Regions from separate parts of the Streptomyces sp. NPDC005423 genome, predicted to be linked through region 2. Evidence: riboswitches for the same ligand, from Rfam matches in the RefSeq annotation. Region 2 holds a riboswitch; each other region holds the start of a gene.

Region 1 (4,192 bases), on a different contig from region 2:
ACGGCGCGACCGTACGGCGGTTGCGGCCGGCTTCGGCCTGCTGCGACTGGCCGGGGCGCCCTCCCTGGGGTGGCTGGACGTCAAGACGTCCGGTGACGTCGAGGTGCCCGTCATCGAGACGGCCATCGACGAGGAACTCGCCCGGTTCGCCGAGGAGGGCCCCACGGCCGAGGAAATGGAGCGCGCGCAGGCCCAGTTGGAGCGCGAGTGGCTGGACCGGCTGGGCACGGTCGCCGGCCGCGCGGACGAACTGTGCCGCTACGCCGTCCTGTTCGGCGACCCACAGCTCGCCCTGACCGCCGTACAGCGGGTCCTCGACGTGACCGTCGAGGAGGTCCAGGAGGTCGCCAAGGCGCGCCTGCGTCCCGACAACCGCGCGGTGCTCGTCTACGAGCCGCTCGCCCCCGGGGCCGGCGAGACGGAAGCCGCCGCCACCGACGAGAACGAGGAGGCGGCCAAGTGACCGAGCTCGCCGCGATGGAGTTCCACCCGCAGCCCCAGGCGGGCGAGGCCAGGCCGTGGGCGTTCCCGGCCCCGGAGCGGGGGACGCTCGGCAACGGCCTGACCGTGCTGCGCTGCCACCGCCCCGGCCAGCAGGTCGTCGCCGTGGAGGTCCTCCTCGACGCACCCCTGGACGCCGAGCCGGCCGGCCTGGACGGTGTCGCCACGATCACCGCCCGGGCCTTCTCCGAGGGCACGGACAAGCACTCCGCCGAGGAGTTCGCGGCCGAACTGGAGCGCTCCGGCGCCACCCTCGACGCGCACGCCGACCACCCCGGGCTGCGCCTCAGCCTTGAGGTGCCCGCCTCGCGTCTGGCCAAGGGGCTGGGGCTGCTGTCCGACGCCCTCCGGGCGCCCGCCTTCGCCGACAGCGAGATCGAGCGGCTGGTCCGCAACCGCCTGGACGAGATCCCGCACGAGACGGCCAACCCGTCCCGCCGGGCCGCCAAGGAACTCTCCAAGCAGCTGTTCCCGGCGGCGGCGCGCATGTCCCGCCCGCGCCAGGGCACCGAGGAGACCGTCCAGAAGATCGACTCGGCCTCTGTACGCGCCTTCTACGACCGGCACGTGCGGCCCGCGACGGCCACCGTGGTCGTCGTCGGCGACCTCACGGACATCGACCTGGACGGGCTGCTCGCCGACACCCTGGGTGCCTGGACGGGCTCCTCGGCCGAGCCGCGGCCGGTGTCGCCGGTGACCGCGGACGACAGCGGCCGGGTCGTCATCGTGGACCGTCCCGGCGCCGTCCAGACGCAGTTGCTGATCGGCCGCATCGGACCCGACCGGCACGACCGCCTCTGGCCCGCCCAGGTGCTCGGCACGTACTGCCTGGGCGGCACCCTGACCTCCCGTCTGGACCGTGTCCTGCGGGAGGAGAAGGGATACACCTACGGGGTGCGGGCGTTCGGCCAGGTACTGCGCTCGGCACCCGACGGCACGGGTGCCGCGATGCTCGCCATCAGCGGCTCCGTGGACACCCCGAACACTGGTCCCGCCCTGGCCGACCTGTGGACCGTGCTGCGCAAGCTGGCGGCGGAGGGGCTCACCGACACCGAGCGCGATGTCGCCGTGCAGAACCTCGTCGGAGTGGCGCCCCTCAAGTACGAGACCGCCGCGGCCGTGGCGAGCACCCTGGCCGACCAGGTCGAGCAGCACCTCCCGGACGACTACCAGGCAACGCTGTACCGGCAGTTGGCCGCCACCGGCACCGTGGAGGCCACCGCCGCCGTCGTGAGCGCGTTCCCGGTGGACCGGCTGGTGACGGTCCTGGTCGGCGACGCGGCGAGCATCAAAGAGCCCGTCGAGGCGCTCGGTATCGGCGAAGTCGCCGTCGTCTCCGCGGAGTAGCGGCACGCGCGCGGGGGGACCCGGGCGACGAAAGCGTCACCCGGGTCCCCTGATGTCCGAATTGAGGGGGAGTCGCCTGTCTGCCCTGTGGCGTGCGCTACAAAAAGCGTGATCCGTTTGGGAATGGAAAGTGGCCCCGCTTAGCGTCTGTCCGGCTGTCCGTCAGGCACCGCGCCGCGTCCGCGGCACCGGACAGTCATCGCCGAGTCCCCGTACGGCGCGAGCCAGGGGAGCCGGGGACCCATGTCAACAGTCCCTGGGGTGAATCGGACGCCCGCGCGTGCCGCGAGGGGGTCCGTAGGAGACCTTCCTGCTCCGAACCCGTCAGCTAACCCGGTAGGCGAGAAGGAAGGAAAGGACCAGCCACTACATGGCGTTCACCCGCGCCACCGGGAAGCACCGCCGTCCGAGCCGGACGCACCGCACCACCACCCGGGCGATGGGCGTCGCGGCCCTCGCCACCACCGGCGTCGTCGGCACGCTGGCCGCCCCGGCCCTCGCCGCGGAGTCCTCGGTCGAGCAGACCGCCCTCACCCCGGTCGTCTCCATCGGCGACTCCCTCGCCGAGAAGATCGACGCCCAGGCCGCCGCCCAGCAGCAGGCCGCAGCGGAGAAGAAGGCCGAGGCGGAGGCCCGCGCCCGCGCCGCCGAGCAGGCCAAGGAGGAGCGCGCGGCCAAGGAGCGCGCCGCCCGCGCCGCCGAGCGCAAGCGACTCAACACCTTCGTCACGCCGGTCGCCGGCTCGTACGTCTCCACGGGCTACGAGACCGGCGGTTCCCTGTGGTCCTCCGGCACCCACACCGGCATCGACTTCCACGCCGCGACCGGCACCAGCGTCCGCGCGGTGGGCTACGGCACCGTCGTCGAGGCCGGCTGGGGCGGCGCCTACGGCGACAACGTCGTCATCAGGATGAACGACGGCACCTACACCCAGTACGGCCACCTGTCGTCCATCGGCGTCTCGGTGGGTCAGCGGGTCACCACCGGTCAGCAGATCGGCCTCTCCGGGGCGACCGGCAACGCGACCGGCCCGCACCTCCACTTCGAGGCCCGGACGACCGCCGAGTACGGCTCGGACATCGACCCCGTCGCCTACCTCCGCTCGCACGGCGTCACCGTCTGACCCGCGCCCTTCCCGAAGCCCCGGCCGCTCCGGCCGGGGCTTTCGGCCTTTCCGGAGCCCCGCTGTCCAAAAAATATCCATGGATTCCGGTCCCCCGTCGGAAATTCCGTCCCGCTGCAATAGAGTCACGGAACACACGTCAATCGTCGACGTTTCACGGGGATTAAGACGGAGGTCGGTCATGCGTATTCCGGCGCATTCGGTATGCACCGCGATCCGGGACGACATCGTCGCCGGTGTCTACGAGCGCGGCGGCCGGCTCACCGAGGAACTCCTCGCGCGCCGCTACGGCGTCTCGCGGGTTCCCGTCCGGGAGGCCCTGCGCACGCTGGAGGCCGAGGGCTTCGTGGTGACCCGGCGGCACGCGGGCGCGTGCGTTGCCGAACCGACCGACCAGGAGGCCGCCGACCTGCTGGAGATGCGCATGCTGCTGGAGCCGCTCGGCGCCTCCAGGGCGGCCCAGCGCCGTACCGAGGCCCACCTCAAGGTGTTGCGCGGCCTCGTCAGGCTGGGCCAGGAGCGCGCCAGGAGGGGCAGCAGCGAGGATCTGCGCTCCTTGGGCGGCTGGTTCCACGAGACGCTCGCCCAGGCCTCCGGCAGCCAGTCCCTGACCTCGGTGCTGACGCAGCTGCGGCACAAGATCGCGTGGATGTACGCGGTGGAGGCGCCGGTCAGCCCGGTGGAGTCCTGGGCGGAGCACGGCGCCATCGTGGACGCCGTGGCGCGAGGTGACGCCGAGCGGGCCCGCGCGATCACGGCGCTGCACACCGAGCGCGTGAGCTCCGCGCACCGGCTGCGCTTTCCCGGCGCCGCCGAGCGCGCGGACCGTGTGAGGGCTTCGCAACATGCCGTAAACATGTCCGGCCTCCGGCATTAACACGGGCACCGTATACAAAGAAGAGATAATCGGCGGAGGCGTATTTCCGCTGCCCGTATTACCGTGCGCGGGAATTTCACGCCCGCGTGCGCTCCGCATATTCGTGGCCTTTGTTCCGGGCGGTGTGAAAGGCGACAAAAACGGCTGAGCCGCGCCGCCCGTAAAAGGGCCGCGCGGCTCAGCCGTACGGATGCCGTGGGTGCTCAGACGGTTTCGGGAAGCTCTTCGAGTCCCTCGGCGACCAGCTTCGCCAGCCGGTCGAGAGCGGCGTCCGCGCCCTCCGCCCCGGAGGCGAGCACGATCTCCTCGCCGCCCTGGGCGCCCAGCCCGAGGACCGCGAGCAT
Region 2 (4,192 bases):
AGCGGGCCCGGCTGGAGAGTTCGCTGGCGGCCGGCGAACGCGGTCTGCTCGACACGGGAGTCGAGGAACTCCTGCGCTACGACGGCCCGGTGGAGCTGGCGACCTGGCGTTTCGCCACCCGGGCGCTCAGTGTCGGCGGCCAGGAGATCGCGGCCGGCGACCCCGTGCTCGTCGTGCTGGCCGCAGCGGACCGGGATCCGGAGCGGTTCGCCGATCCCGAGGTGCTGGATCTCGGGCGGCGTGACAATCAACACCTCGGGTACGGGCACGGCATCCACTACTGCCTCGGGGCCCCGCTCGCCCGGCTGGAGGGCCGGACCGCGCTCGCCACCCTTCTCACCCGGCTCCCGGATCTCCGACTCGCGGTGGAACCAGCCGATTTGCGTTGGCGTGGAGGACTCATCATGCGCGGATTGCGCACCTTGCCCGTGGAATTCACACCGGTGCCGTAATGGCCGTACGGGGGAATTCGGCCATGGGGGCTCAACCTCGCCCCACCAGGGTAAAGCTGACACTTCCTCATGTCTGTGATCTTCACGTGATCCGCGCGGCATTAACTTGTGACAGGTGTTCGGCTGTGGATACGTTCATCTATCAACGCGGCGCCTCATAACAACGGCCGCGCGGTTCATCGCTGTCGCATGAAAGGCTTCCGCATGCTCTCCGGGAACGGTCGTCACCGACGCCCCCGTCAGGCTCCGGCACTCATCGTCGCGGCCGGCGTGACCGGCTCGGCCATCGCGATCCCCCTCCTCGCGGCCAGCGCCGCGAACGCGGCCGACGGCACCACCTGGGACAAGGTGGCCAACTGCGAGAGCGGCGGCTCGTGGAGTGCCAACAGCGGCAACGGCTACTACGGCGGCCTCCAGGTCTCCCAGGACGACTGGGCGAAGTACGGCGGCCTGGAGTACGCGCCGAGCGCCGACCTCGCCAGCCGTTCCCAGCAGATAGCCGTGGCCGAGAAGATCCTCGACGCCAAGGGCACCTCCGCGTGGACGACGTGCTCGCTGCTCTCCGGCCTCACCACCTCCTCCGGCTCCACGAGCGTCGACACCGGGGTGGCGAGCGACTCCCCGTCGGCCACGGCGACCGGTTCGTCCGACGCGGGGGACTCCTCGGACTCGTCCGACTCGTCGGACGCCGCCGGCTCCGCCGGCCTGTCGGACTCCTCGGGTCCCGCCGACTCGGGTACGTCCGACGCCGGTTCGGCGACTCCTTCGCCGTCCGTCACGGACAAATCCACCGGTACCGCCCACGCCGGTACGTCGGGCGGAACTGACAAGTCGTCCGGTTCCGGCACGAGCGGCGCCCGGAGCTCCCACGGTGAGCCCACGGCCTCGCCCAGCGTCAGCTACCCGGGCAACTCCGTGCAGCCCGCCGCGAAGTCGAGCCTCGTCGACACCGGCTCGCTCGGCACCGTGACCAAGAACGCTGCGACCAAGTCCGCTACGACCAAGAGCGCGACGACCGACGGCGTGGCGTCCGGCGGCAGCGCGGCCCACACCGACGCGGTCACCGGCGGCGGGCGGCACCGGGGGGCGAGCGAGGAGACGTACACGGTCCGGGCGGGCGACACCCTCGGCTCCATCGCCGACTCCCTTGGCCTCACCGGCGGATGGCGCGCGCTCTATGCCGCGAACGAGGAGGCGATAGGCGCCGACCCGGCCCGTATCGTCGCCGGTCAGACACTGGACGTCAGTGCCGAAACGGTCGCAAAGTAGCGGGAGTTGACGTCACGCTTCGCCTCGAATGTCCGCTTTGGGGAAAGTGTGGGATGAGTCTCAGAAGCCCTGATCGTCTTTGAAATTCTCACGATCGCATGTCTACGGTCAGGACCGCTCGTCACCACGGGCCCCGTCAGCCGCAACGCCGAATCCTGCCAGCGGCCGTCCGGGAACAGTCGTCGCGTCAAGCGCCGTAGGCAGGAGCGGGGGACCCAAGGTAGGCGCCGGGCCCGGGAGTCGAGAGACGAACGGAACCGGCTAGGGGTGAAGCCGTGCCTCGTACGAGAGATGTACGAGTCGCGGCCGGGCAACTCACACGGCCCGAACCCGACAGCTCACCTCGCAGGCGTCGGTGAGGGGATCTTCCATGCTGTTTTCCAGCAAGGCCAAGCACCGTCGTCCGTCCAAGGCCACCCGGGTCGCCACGCTCGCCGGCGTCACCGGTGTCGCCATCGCCGCCCCGCTGATGGCGGTCGGCAACGCCTCCGCGGCCACCGCCTCGGAGTGGGACACCGTCGCCCAGTGCGAGGCCGGCGGCAACTGGTCCATCAACACCGGCAACGGCTACTACGGCGGCCTGCAGTTCTCCGCCTCCACCTGGGCCGCCTACGGTGGCACCGCCTACGCCTCCACCGCGGACCGGGCGTCCAAGTCCGAGCAGATCGCCGTGGGCGAGAAGGTCCTCGCCGCGCAGGGCAAGGGTGCCTGGCCGACCTGCGGCACCGGCCTCTCGGGCGCCTCCTCCAGCGGCTCCGGCTCTTCCTCGAACTCGTCGTCGGGCTCCTCGAACTCGGCGGGCTCGTCCGGCTCCTCGGGCTCCTCCAACGCGTCGAGCGGCACCACCGAGCGTTCCGCCGGCACGTCGACGGCCTCCCGCTCCGCCGAGCGCCCGGTCGCCAAGAAGACCGTCACCACCCCGACTGGCAAGAAGGTCGAGAAGGGCGACGGCGAGTACAAGGTCGTCAAGGGCGACAGCCTCAGCTCCATCGCCGCGAAGCACAAGGTGAAGGGCGGCTGGCAGCAGCTGTTCAAGCTGAACAAGGACATCGTCGACAACGCCGACGTCATCTACCCGGGCCAGCAGCTGCACCTGAAGTGACATCCGGCTCGTAGTCGAACCACAGCGCCCTCATATCCGTGGTCCCCATAGTGGAGACCTCGTGAGGGCCACCCCCCGCCCCCACGGGCTCCCCGCTCCGGTGCGTGTTCCCCGTACGCACCGGAGCGGGGTTTTTTCTGGGCGGCCCGAGTGCCGCCGCACACGGCCCCTCTTTGTTCCGTTCGGAAACAATTTGCCCTCGGTTTCTGTCCAGGGGGCGGTCGGGCGGATGGCCGATCGCCCGGAGCCGGTTAGGCTCGTCTCGCAGAGCCGCTGCGGTCCTGCTCACCGCGTCACATCCCATAAGGAGATGCTCGTGCCGTCCATCGACGTCGTCGTAGCCCGGGAAATCCTGGACTCCCGAGGTAATCCCACGGTCGAGGTCGAGGTCGGCCTCGACGACGGCAGCACGGGTCGTGCCGCCGTTCCCTCCGGCGCCTCCACGGGCGCCTTCGAGGCCATCGAGCTGCGTGACGGTGACCCCAACCGTTACCAGGGCAAGGGCGTGGAGAAGGCCGTCCTCGCCGTCATCGAGCAGATCGGCCCGGAGCTGGTCGGCTACGACGCCACCGAGCAGCGCCTGATCGACCAGGCGATGTTCGACCTGGACGCCACCGACAACAAGGGCTCGCTCGGCGCCAACGCCATCCTCGGCGTCTCTCTCGCCGTCGCGCACGCCGCCTCCGAGGCCAGCGACCTCCCGCTCTTCCGCTACCTGGGCGGCCCGAACGCGCACCTGCTGCCCGTTCCGATGATGAACATCCTCAACGGCGGCTCGCACGCCGACTCCAACGTGGACATCCAGGAGTTCATGATCGCCCCGATCGGCGCGGAGTCCTTCTCCGAGGCGCTGCGCTGGGGCGCCGAGGTCTACCACACCCTCAAGTCCGTCCTGAAGACCAAGGGCCTCTCCACCGGCCTCGGCGACGAGGGCGGCTTCGCCCCGAACCTGGAGTCCAACCGCGCCGCGCTCGACCTCATCCTGGAGGCCGTCAAGCAGGCCGGCTACATCCCGGGCGAGCAGATCGCCCTCGCGCTCGACGTCGCCGCCTCCGAGTTCTACAAGGACGGCAAGTACCAGTTCGAGGGCAAGGAGCGCTCCGCCGCCGAGATGACGGAGTACTACGAGGAGCTGGTGGCGGCCTACCCGCTCGTCTCCATCGAGGACCCGCTCTTCGAGGACGACTGGGCCGGCTGGAAGGTCCTCACCGACCGCCTCGGCGAGAAGGTGCAGATCGTCGGCGACGACCTCTTCGTCACCAACCCCGAGCGGCTGGCCCGCGGCATCGAGGAGGGCACCGCCAACGCCCTGCTCGTCAAGGTCAACCAGATCGGTTCGCTGACCGAGACGCTGGACGCCGTCGAACTG
Region 3 (4,192 bases), on a different contig from region 2:
GGCGCGGTCGAGGGCGTGGGGAAGGGCCGGGTACGGCGGCCTGATCCTCCTGCTCGCGCTGTCCGGGCTCGTCATCCTGGCGCTGGTGCGGCAGCAGACCGGGACCGAGGGGTTCCTGGTCGGGCTCGGTCTCGCCGTGCTGCCCGTACCGGTGTTGACGGTGGCGTTCCGCTGGCTGGACCGGGTCGAACCGGCGCCCTGGCGCACCCACCTCTTCGCCTTCGCCTGGGGCGCGTGCGCGGCGGCGCTGATAGCGATCGTCGCCAACAGCTTCGCCACCCGGTGGATAGCGGCCGCGACCGCGGACCCCTCCGGCGCGGACACCCTCGGCTCGACGCTGATAGCGCCGGTCGTCGAGGAGTCCGCGAAGGCCGCCGCCGTACTCCTCGTCTTCCTCTTCCGCAGACGGGACTTCACCGGCATCGTCGACGGGGCGGTGACGGCCGGGGTCACCGCCACCGGCTTCGCGTTCACCGAGAACATCCTCTACCTCGGCACCGCCTTCGGCACCGACCAGCTGACCGGCGACCGCGGTATCACCTCCGTCACGGCGGCGACCTTCTTCGTCCGGATCGTCATGTCCCCGTTCGCGCACCCCCTGTTCACCGTGCTGACGGGCATCGGCTTCGGTGTCGCGGCCCTGTCGCCGGGGCACCGGCCCGTCCGGCGGGCCCTGCCGCCGCTGGCCGGGCTGCTGCTCGCGATGGGCATGCACGCGGTCTGGAACGGCTCCTCCACCTTCGGCCAGTACGGCTTCTTCGCGGTCTACGGCGCCTTGATGGTTCCCGCGTTCGGGCTGCTGACCTGGCTCGTCGTCTGGACCCGGCAGCGTGAGCTGAGGACCGTCCGCGAGGAGCTTCCGGCGTATGTCGTCGCGGGCTGGCTCACGCCGGTCGAACCCTTCGTCCTCGGGTCGATGAGGGCCAGGCGGCTGGCCCGGGAGTACGCCAGGCACCACCTCGGCAGGCCGGCGGCCCGCTCGGTCGCCCGTTACGAGACGTACGCGACCTCCTTGGCGTTGCTGCGCCACCGGGGGCGGCGGGGCCGCGCCGACGCCGAATTCGCCGTACGGGAGAGGGAGTTGCTGCACGAGCTGGCGCTGCGCCGGGAGGTGGCCCGGCCCGCGCTGGAGTACGCGGCGCGGATGACGGCCCCGCCGGTACCGGTGTCGGTGCCGCCCTGGCCCGTCCCCGGGACGTACGGGTACCCGGGGACGCCGTACCCCGCCTACAACCCCTACCGGCCTTAGGCACGGCGGGAGTTGTGCGCGCCTACCGCCGGGCGGGGCTCAGGGGTTGAGACCCTTGCCGCGCAGCCAGGTCATCGGATCGCTGGCGGTGCTGCTGCCGTTGAGGTGCACTTCGAGGTGGAGGTGCGGCCCGGTCACGTTGCCGGTGGCGCCGACCCGTCCGATCACGTCACCGGTGCCGACCTTCTGTCCGACGCTCACGCTGATCGACGACTGGTGGCAGAACCAGAGTTCGGTGCCGTCGTCGAGGGTGATGATCGTGCGGTAGCCGTACGACCCGGCCCAGCCCGCCTCGGTGACGGTGCCGCTGTGGATCGCCTTGATCAGGGTGCCGGTGGGCGCGGCGAAGTCGAGGCCCGTGTGGTAGCCGGAGGCCCACATGGTGCCGGCTTGCCCGAAGGTGCCGGTGAGGGTGTAGGAGACGACCGGCAGCTGGTACTGCTTGGCCAGTTCGGCGAGGTGCGCGGCCTCGGCCTTCTTCTTGGCGGCCGCCTCCGCCGCCTGCTTCGCGCCGGCGGCCTTCTTCGCGGCCGCCTGCTCCGCCTTCGCCGCCGCGTCGTCGGCCTGCTGGGCGACGGCGGCCTCCACGGTCGCCTGCGACGTGCCGTCGAGCTGCACCTGCTGGGCGTCGGCCTGCGCCATGATCCGGTTGCGCAGTGCCTCGCCGGCGTCGGAGGCGCCGTCCGCGGTGTCGGCGCTCGTCACACCGACGCTGCTGAGCGCGTCCGCCGAGCCCTTGGGCGTCGCCGCCGGGGCGTCGTGCAGCAGGGAGCCCACGGAGGGCAGGTCGGGCAGGGAGATCGAGACCGGCGGCTTGCCGGTGTGGGCGCTGGCCATTCCGCCCGCGCCGACGGCGGCGATGACGCCGACGCCGAGGACGGTGGAGCTGCGGGCCAGCCCGCCGCCGCGCTGCCGGCCGACGCGATGCCGGCCGCGGTGGGGGCGGAGGGTCTCCGCGCTGGGATTCCACTCCTCCCAGGGGCCCTCGTCGGGACGGTGACCGCCGTAGACGAGCGGGGCTTCCGGGGCAGGCCGGTCTGACGCCACCTGGGCGTGCTCCTTCCTTCCTTCTCGCCTACCGGGTTAGCTGACGGGTTCGGAGCAGGAAGGTCTCCTACGCGCGTCAACCAGCCGTGCTGCCACGGCTGTCGACGTGCGATTCACCCCAAGGTGGTGGTTCCCCGGTTCCCTCGCGGGATTCGGCGCGTGCGCGCGGAGCCGTCTCTGGTGACGGCTGTAACGACCGCGCTGCGTTATCAAACGTTAATAGACCGGTGGTGGGTATTCCAAGCTGTTCCGCTTGATCATTAACGGTTCTTGGCGCGGACGTACGGCCCATGACCGGTGCAAATCGGGCGAGTTGGCCTCACCTCACGATCACAGTCTCCATTGACGGTCTGTCAGTTGTTACTCGGAACGGGGCCGCCCGCTCACTGCGGGTGACGACGGTCAGGGCCGGCGTACGGCGAGGAGGGCCATGTCGTCGGCCGTGCCGCCCCCGGAGTGCCTGCGCACCTCTTTGGCGAGGGTGCCGAGCAGGCTTCCCGGGTCTTGGAAGACCCTTCCGGCGAGCCGCGTCTCGGGGTCGTAGAAGGTGCCGCGGGCGTCCCGGGCCTCGGAGAGTCCGTCGGTGTGGAGGAGCAGCAGCGCCCCGCCCGGGAACGCGAACTCCTCGACGCGGTCGGGCCAGGTGCCCAGCTCGCCCATGCCGAGCGGCGGCGAGGATCCGGACCGGCACAGGACGCGCAGCACGCCGTCCCCGTGCAGCAGCAGGGGCGGCGGGTGGCCGCGGTTGACGATCCGGACGACGCCGTCGGCGTGCGGGAGTTCGGCCAGTACGGCGGTGGTGAACCCCTCGAAGGCGTCGAGCCCTTCACGCCGGGTGCCCTCGCGCGCCAGCGCCCGCTCCAGCCGCTGCGCGACCGCCTCCAGGGTGGTTTCCTGCTCGGCCGCCTCCCGGAACGCCCCGATGACCACGGCCACGGCAGCGACCGCGCCCATGCCCTTGCCCCGTACGTCCCCCACGACCAGCCGTACGCCGTGTGCGGTGTCCTGGACGGCGTAGAGGTCGCCGCCGATGGAGGCGTCCTCCTGGGCGGCCTCGTAGCGGGCGGCGATGTCGAACCCGCCGATCCGCCCGGCGGGTTCGGGCAGCACCGCGCGCTGGGCCGCCTCGGCGATCTCGCGTGCGGAGGCCAGCTGCTCGTAGCCGCGGCGCACCAGGAGGTTGATCAGGACGGCGAGCGCGGCGACGGTTCCCACGGTGACCAACTCGGTGATCGCGGCGGCGTGCAGCACGATACCGAGGCCGAGATGGGTGGCGAGCACGACGAGGACGGACGCCAGGCCGGTGAGCAGGGTGCCGCGCCGCGAGTACAGCGGGGCGGCGACCAGCGGGGCCGCGGTGAAGAGCGGGCCGGCCGTGAACTGGGTCGGGGTGAAGTAGTCGTAGAACGCCCCGGCGACCAGCAGCAGCACGGGGAGGGAACGGACGAACGTGCGGGTGTACGAGATCCGCCGCCCCTCGGCCGCGCCCTGCGGTACGGGTGCCTGGGCGGCACCGAGGCCGGGGCCGGGGGTGGGGGCGGGGGCGGGATCGAGGTCGAGGTCGCGGGCGGGATCGCTGGGTGGACGTCCGGCGGTTCGCGCGTACGGCCCCTCCTGCTCCACGCCTCCAGGTTTCCCGTAGCCGGAACGGAAGGCGAGCCGAGTGACCCAACAGGGGGAGAAACACTTGGGGCCGGAATCCGTTTCCGGATTCCGGCCCCAAGTCTTGAGTAGCGGGGACAGGATTTGAACCTGCGACCTCTGGGTTATGAGCCCAGCGAGCTACCGAGCTGCTCCACCCCGCGTCGTTGTGTCTCAAGCATACGTCATCCGCGGGGCGTGAATGACCACGTGCGCCGGGCGGCTGTCAGTCGGCGGGGTTTCCGGCGTGGGTGA

The links. Region 2 has a riboswitch for cyclic di-AMP ahead of ABZT12_RS15820 (transglycosylase family protein). Riboswitches for the same ligand answer to the same signal wherever they lie in the genome.
Region 1: another riboswitch for cyclic di-AMP. It lies ahead of ABZT12_RS30110 (M23 family metallopeptidase); the one in region 2 lies ahead of ABZT12_RS15820 (transglycosylase family protein).
Region 3: another riboswitch for cyclic di-AMP. It lies ahead of ABZT12_RS03750 (M23 family metallopeptidase); the one in region 2 lies ahead of ABZT12_RS15820 (transglycosylase family protein).

What each region holds. Positions count from the first base shown of each region.
Region 1 covers NZ_JBEXET010000038.1:22,583-26,774, forward strand. Annotated here, with positions in the region: gene ABZT12_RS30100 (pitrilysin family protein) at 1-463, shown strand, start outside; gene ABZT12_RS30105 (pitrilysin family protein) at 460-1,848, shown strand; cyclic di-AMP (ydaO/yuaA leader) riboswitch at 2,039-2,205, shown strand; gene ABZT12_RS30110 (M23 family metallopeptidase) at 2,219-2,971, shown strand; gene ABZT12_RS30115 (GntR family transcriptional regulator) at 3,153-3,848, shown strand; gene ABZT12_RS30120 (HPr family phosphocarrier protein) at 4,052-4,192, opposite strand, start outside.
Region 2 covers NZ_JBEXET010000012.1:87,432-91,623, forward strand. Annotated here, with positions in the region: gene ABZT12_RS15810 (cytochrome P450) at 1-452, shown strand, start outside; gene ABZT12_RS15815 (transglycosylase family protein) at 657-1,721, shown strand; cyclic di-AMP (ydaO/yuaA leader) riboswitch at 1,904-2,088, shown strand; gene ABZT12_RS15820 (transglycosylase family protein) at 2,092-2,823, shown strand; gene eno (phosphopyruvate hydratase) at 3,134-4,192, shown strand, end outside.
Region 3 covers NZ_JBEXET010000001.1:792,777-796,968, reverse strand. Annotated here, with positions in the region: gene ABZT12_RS03755 (PrsW family intramembrane metalloprotease) at 1-1,249, shown strand, start outside; gene ABZT12_RS03750 (M23 family metallopeptidase) at 1,289-2,296, opposite strand; cyclic di-AMP (ydaO/yuaA leader) riboswitch at 2,307-2,464, opposite strand; gene ABZT12_RS03745 (PP2C family protein-serine/threonine phosphatase) at 2,699-3,919, opposite strand; tRNA gene ABZT12_RS03740 (tRNA-Met) at 4,028-4,101, opposite strand; gene ABZT12_RS03735 (alginate lyase family protein) at 4,164-4,192, opposite strand, start outside.